DNA from 2 places in the Salinibacillus aidingensis genome. Region 2 is predicted to be linked to the other one. Evidence: a T-box and tRNA genes for the amino acid it is inferred to sense, from the RefSeq annotation. Region 2 holds a T-box; the other holds one or more tRNA genes.
The links. A T-box is a leader RNA that pairs with one kind of tRNA and senses whether it is charged. The one in region 2 lies ahead of serS (serine--tRNA ligase), so its partner is inferred to be a tRNA-Ser.

Region 1: it has a tRNA-Ser gene. The T-box ahead of serS (serine--tRNA ligase) is inferred to sense a tRNA for this amino acid. The anticodon was not compared.

What each region holds. Positions count from the first base shown of each region.
Region 1 covers NZ_AP043759.1:136,163-139,578, forward strand. Annotated here, with positions in the region: gene ACZ5OK_RS00800 (DMT family transporter) at 1-669, shown strand, start outside; gene ACZ5OK_RS00805 (YdbC family protein) at 1,382-1,636, shown strand; tRNA gene ACZ5OK_RS00810 (tRNA-Ser) at 1,761-1,853, opposite strand; tRNA gene ACZ5OK_RS00815 (tRNA-Thr) at 1,864-1,936, opposite strand; gene ACZ5OK_RS00820 (MerR family transcriptional regulator) at 2,071-2,817, opposite strand; gene ACZ5OK_RS00825 (hypothetical protein) at 3,024-3,416, shown strand, end outside.
Region 2 covers NZ_AP043759.1:3,444,012-3,447,427, reverse strand. Annotated here, with positions in the region: tRNA gene ACZ5OK_RS17615 (tRNA-Ser) at 78-170, opposite strand; gene serS (serine--tRNA ligase) at 388-1,671, opposite strand; T-box leader at 1,807-2,030, opposite strand; gene pdxT (pyridoxal 5'-phosphate synthase glutaminase subunit PdxT) at 2,071-2,667, opposite strand; gene pdxS (pyridoxal 5'-phosphate synthase lyase subunit PdxS) at 2,689-3,416, opposite strand, start outside.

The DNA of each region.
Region 1 (3,416 bases), 210 kb from region 2:
TTGCGGTTTGTTGACGCTGGTAAATCCTCTGTTCTGTTATATTCCATGCCTATTTGGAGCAGTATACTGGCTGCTAAGTTTTTAAAAGAGAAAGTTCCCCGGATGAAAATGATTGGGCTTGGTATGGGGTTAATTGGCCTCTTAACCATTCTTGGCTGGGATATTTGGATAAACCAGAACCCGAGTATCATTATTGGAGAGTTACTGATTGTAACTGCGGCCATATCGTGGGGCGCATCAAATGTTTATTACCGCCTGAAATTGAGTGATGTGCCGCAGCTTCAGGTAAATACATATCAGATGCTCTTTGGTACATTGGGGATCATATTAGCAAGCATCGTAATGGAGTGGGGAGATTCGGTACAGCTTACAGGTGAGAGCATTTATTATGTATTATTCACAGGTGTACTTGCTTCTGCCTTGTGCTTCACAGCCTGGTTCTTTTTATTGAGTCTAATTGACATGGTCACAACAACGATTTCTACTCTGCTTGTTCCTGTTTTTGGGATGTTTTTTGGCTGGTTATTACTGGATGAGAAATTAACCATAAGCATTATTATTGGTTCCGTTCTGATTCTGAGTGGGATCATTATTGCCAATGTGTATCGTGGTCCGGCTAATCGCAAAACATATATTTCGAAGCATGAGGCCGAGAGCCAGGGTGGCTAAGGAATGGTCACTTCCGCTGATTAAAGTTTTATAGAATAACAGGCTCCCGTATCAAAAAAAGATGCGGGAATTTTTAATGGCCAAGAAAATTGTAAAATAATCGATTAGTGGATAAGAAATCGGGAGAGGCGACATCCGGCTCCAGCGCCCAGCGACTAGCGAGACTTCCTTCACCTCCGTACGATAAGTCAACATCGACTCACAAGGTTCGTCGTGTTTCCTTTTCCGCGTGTTAACTTCTGTAAGACCCCCTGTAAGAAATAAGTGGGGGTCAACAGCCAGTAAACACCCGATTTGTTCAACTAACAATCCGTGGGGGATGAACCCCCACTAATTGAAGTTTCACTTTATCTCCTCCGGCTCAGTCCTGTCCGTACGTCGCTAATAGAAAAGCGGAGGCGACTGTTCAGGTCATGCGGGATAAGACGAAGACATGTAGTGGCATGGGTTTGGCCACGGAATGGCTTTGGCTTATATCCGCCTTGACCTAGGAGCCGCAGCTGGACAAACGGGCGCTTCCGTCTTTGTTAATTTGCTCATATTTGTATTCATTTTGCTTTTCAGACGGAAAAAATGAAAATAACAGCTAAGCATTTTTATTTTTCATTTATTAAATCGGTCCTGTTTTCTCCTTTTCGGAATTTGCGCAGGGTATAAAAGAAAGACATAATAAGCACATTCAATTATTTATTTCAGGAAGGAGATTTAAAGAATGGCAGATTTTAAGTATGAGATTGTAAAAACCATTGCTGTATTGTCTGAGTCAACAAAAGGCTGGACAAAGGAATTTAATGTTATCAGCTGGAATGGCAGGGATCCTAAGTATGATCTGCGGGATTGGGCACCCAATCATGAGCGTATGGGCAGGGGAGTAACCCTGTCAAATGAAGAAGCGGATAAATTGAAAGAAGTGCTTAATGATCAAGTCACCCCAGAACTAACACCTGCAGGAACTTTAAAAGAATAGAAAAATAAAGGAACACATTCATCAATAAAGAGAATGTGTTCCTTCACGTAGAAATAGGTTATTCATGATAGCACAGTTTGAAATGGTTCTTACTTAGAGGATTTTACTTCGTGTGGTTAGGTTATGGCGGAGAAGGTGGGATTCGAACCCACGCGACGGTTGCCCGTCCTAATGCATTTCGAGTGCATCCCCTTCAGCCGGACTTGGGTACTTCTCCACATAGAAGATGCTGGTGAGAGGATTCGAACCTCCGACCCCTTCATTACGAGTGAAGTGCACTGCCAACTGTGCTACACCAGCATAATTTCATAGACAAGCGCTAAAAGTCACATAGAATATAATAAAACATTCTTCGGAAATCTGCAAGAGTCAGTTGATAAATTCCTCATTTTAACAGACGGACAGGGGGATTCGTAATGAATCCCCCTGTCTGGTTACTTTTGATTACGATCTGCATAAACCGCCATGGCATCACGCATAAATACAGCTAATCCTTCGCCGTACTGATCAATATTTTTCGTAAATCGTTCATCAGCGACATACATCTGGCCTAAGCCTTTAAATGCATCTAAGGAGTAGTGACCGATTTTATTAAGATAATCATACCAGACTTTAATAGCCACCTGAGCCTCTTCAGAATCGGGGGATGAATGACGGATAGCAGCCAGATCCTTATATATTCTGTCAAACTCTTCCCCTAATGCCTTCTGTTGTTCGTGAGACATACGTCCTATTTTATGATTGGATTCATCTACAGCTTTATCTCCCCATCGTTTACGGGCTTCCTGTTCATAGGGATTGTGACTGAAATCAAATCCTGCAAATTTCTCTTTATCAGACATGGTGATTTCCCCTTTCTCATTTTGAATCGTCCTGTCGATTGTTCTGATCATCTGGTCCAGACGCCGGCGTTTTTCCTCCAGCATTTTTCTATGCATAAGAAGAGCTTCTTCACGGTCAAAGTCCGGGCGATTCATGATTTCCTTTATTTTTTTCAAAGGGAAGTCAAGCTCTCGGAAAAATAAGATTTGCTGCAGTCTGCTCAGATCTTTTTCTGAATATATCCGATATCCTGAGGCATTTTTTTGCGCAGGTGTGAGCAAACCGATTTCATCATAGTGGTGAAGGGTGCGCACACTGATACCTGCTATTTCTGCCAGTTCTTTTACCTTCATTCTTATGAACCTCCCTTGTACTCTTAACTTTAAAGGATAACGTAACGTAAGGGTCAATAAAAATGTGAAAAATTTTTCTAGCCTATATTAAACAATGTTGCACCAGTTTCTTTCCTTCCTATGTCTTTCATCACAGACAATCGTTGAGGCAAAATGATAGTAATGGGGAAGGATAGTAGTACGGAAATGACGTAAAATTGGGGGAGAAAACAGTGAATAAGTGGTTTTACTTCAATCTGTTCCTGCTGGCGCTGGCGGTTTGGCAGGGGGTGCTTAATGGAATCGCGAACATTTCCATCTGGTTCGGAATAAGGGGATTAACGTTTATTTTATATAACTGGAATATGCACTCGTTTTTTTCGGAAATACGGAACGAATCTGATCGTAAACGGAAAATAAAAATAGCGAATATAGCCAGAAAACTGATGCCTCATCATACATGGGTCGGGTTTGCTGCCTGTGGTCTCATCACCCTTCATCTTGTCCTGATTTTGAATAACTATGGGTGGAATATCGAGAGCCTGAAAATGGTGAGTGGAGTCATTGCTTTCATGGCTTTGATTGCCCAAACCGTAAGTGGGTGGATGAGAAAGGTAAGGCTACAG
Region 2 (3,416 bases):
TAATAAAAAAAAATCGTTACCCAAAGTAACGATTTCCTTGTTTCCGTTATATCTCCAATATTTATACGCTGATTTTATGGCGGAGGAGGAGGGATTCGAACCCCCGCGGGCTTTGACACCCCTGTCGGTTTTCAAGACCGATCCCTTCAGCCGGACTTGGGTACTCCTCCTTAATGACACTATGATAATATATCATACCCTTTTTTATTCTGCAAGGGGGAAAGAGAAGTTTTATTTTTCATACAATTTATGAGGGTTTTGTAAAAGGGAAGAGTCTATACTCCAACTCCCGAAAGAATGCTCTAATAGCCCAAATCATAAGCCCCATGAACCATTTCATCCATAGGGCTGCTTGCAGAATACTTGCTTTACCTGTACAGATTTCTTTTATTCCGCTTTAATATATTCACGGTTGCCCATATAAGGACGTAATGGCTCAGGGATTAAGATGGAGCCATCCTCCTGCTGATAATTCTCGATAATGGCTGCCATCGTACGGCCAACTGCCAATCCGGATCCGTTTAATGTATGAACAAATTCCGGCTTACCCTTTTGTCCACGGCGGAAACGTATTCTAGCGCGGCGGGCCTGAAAATCCTCAAAATTCGAGCAGGAAGAAATTTCACGGTACGTATCAGAGCTTGGCATCCATACTTCAATGTCGTACTTTTTCGCAGCTGTGAAACCTAAGTCGCCGGTACACATGTTCATCACGCGGTATGGAAGCTTTAATAACTGAAGTACCTTCTCTGCATGCCCGGTTAACTCTTCCAGCACCTCATAGGATTCCTCTGGTTTAGCAAGATGAACCAGCTCAATTTTATTAAACTGATGCCTACGGATTAACCCTCTGGTATCACGACCGGCTGAGCCTGCTTCTGAACGGAAATTGGCACTATAAGCGGCAAACTTCTTTGGCAGGTCCTCTTCACTTAAGATTTCATCCCGGTGATAATTCGTTACGGGCACTTCTGCTGTTGGAATTAAGTAATAACCATCCCAATCAGCTATTTTAAATAAATCCTCTTCAAATTTTGGCAGTTGTCCTGTTCCTAATAAACTGTCCCGATTGACCATATATGGAGGCATAGCTTCCAAATAGCCGTGCTCATCCACATGGAGGTTCATCATAAAGTTAATTAACGCACGTTCCAGTCTGGCCCCTAATCCTTTATAAAAGGCAAAACGGCTGCCTGTAATCTTTGCTGCCCGTTCAAAATCGATCATATTTAAATCAACAGCCAAATCCCAATGCGGTTTTGCCTCAAATCCGAATTGAGGAACCTCTCCCCAGGTACGGACCTCAACATTATCATCCTCATCCTCACCGATGGGTACACTTTCATGCGGAATATTTGGAATCGACATTAGCAGAGTGTCCAGGTTTTCTTCCACATCTTTCAGTTCCTGATCCAGCTCTTTAATTTTGCCTCCCACTTCTCGCATTTCCTTAATCATGGGTTCTGCGTCTTTTTTCTCTTTCTTTAGTTCGGAAATCTGTTTAGAAACATCATTTCGCTTCGCCTTTAGTTCTTCACTCTCACGGATTAATTCTCTGCGCTTTTCATCCCATTCACCGAATTTATCCAGATCGGTTAAATCCTCTCCGCGATGAGCAAGTTTTTCTTTTACTTCATCATAATGATCTCGTAAATATTTTAAGTCTAACATGATAACTTCCTCCTTCATTTTCTATTTCTTATAACTGCGCATATTGAAAAACACAAAATCTCATAAACCTTATCCTTTAATCCGGGAAAACTTATGATCCTATCCTGCACAACAAAAAACTCCCATCCCTTAACATTAAGGGACGAGAGTTTGTTTACGTTTCCCGCGATACCACCCTAGTTGAGGGCATACGACCCTCCAGCTTGGTTTCTGATAACGGTGTTTCACCGGGTATACTTACTTAAAGTTTCCGTATACCTGCTCGAGGATGGATTCACAACAGGCTTATACCGGTTCACAGCGGCCACCGGTTCTCTGAGATAAGCCCTATTGCTACTTGTTCCTCTCATCGCTTTTGCAAATATATCGATATTCCAGTTGCTTTATAATATACCTTGTTTAGGATAAAGATGCAAGTTTTTCTGTTGCTTCCTTAACCATCCCGACAAAATGCTCTGTAAGACGATGATCATCGGTTAGCTCAGGATGAAAAGCACAAGTTAAATAGTGATCCTGCCTGGCCGCCACAATTTTACCATCATAGGTTGCAAGAGCTTCCGCATTTTCTCCTGTCTCCAGAATATAGGGTGCCCGAATAAACACAGCATTAAACGAGTCTGCTATCCCTCTTAGTTCAATTTCCGCCTCAAAGCTTTCTCTTTGCCGTCCAAAAGCATTACGGGCGACCTTCATATCCATAAGCTGTAAATGAGCATCCTCCTGTCCAGCGATATCGCCAGCCAGCAAAATCATTCCTGCACACGTCCCAAACATCGGTTTTCCTGATTCACCAAAGCTGCGCAGCGCATCAAAGAAATGATATTTATCTATGAGACGCCTCATGGTTGTGCTTTCACCGCCGGGCAAAATAAGGCCATCCAGCTCTTTTAACTGATCCACACGCTTAATAACAGCTGCTTCAGCACCACAGGCCTCTATTGAACGGACATGCTCCTGTACAGCGCCTTGTAATCCCAGTACACCTATTTTTACCATGATGGATGACTCCTTTACTAGTTACTCACTGCGATCCTGCATGCGATCGGCTTCTGTCAGCGTAGACATTTCTCTTCCCTTCATCGCTGTACCAAGATCCTTTGAAAGCTGTCCAATTAATTCATAGTCTTCGTAATGAGTGGTAGCTTCCACGATTGAACGGGCAAATTTCTCCGGATTATCGGATTTAAAGATACCGGAGCCTACGAATACACCATCTGCTCCCAGCTGCATCATAAGAGCAGCGTCAGCAGGTGTAGCAATACCGCCAGCTGCAAAATTTACAACAGGTAAACGGCCCTCTGTTTTAATTTCCTTAAGAATTTCATAAGGAGACCCTGTTTCTTTTGCATAAACCATGAGCTCGTCCTCTGATAAACCGGAAATTTCACGGATCTGGGACTGAACCTTACGCATATGACGAACCGCTTCCACAATATTACCTGTACCAGGCTCTCCTTTAGTCCGCAGCATGGAAGCTCCTTCGCCAATACGACGCACAGCCTCTCCAATATCACGGCAGCCACATACAAACGGAACTGTATAATCTTTTTTATGGATATGATAGACTTCATCAGCAGGCGTCAGCACTTCACTTTCATCAATATAGTCAACGCCCAGAGCTTCAAGCACTCTTGCTTCAACAATATGGCCAATTCGTGCCTTTGCCATAACCGGAATGGAAACAGCATTCATAACTTCTTCGACGATTGTTGGATCAGCCATTCTTGCCACTCCACCAGCTGCAC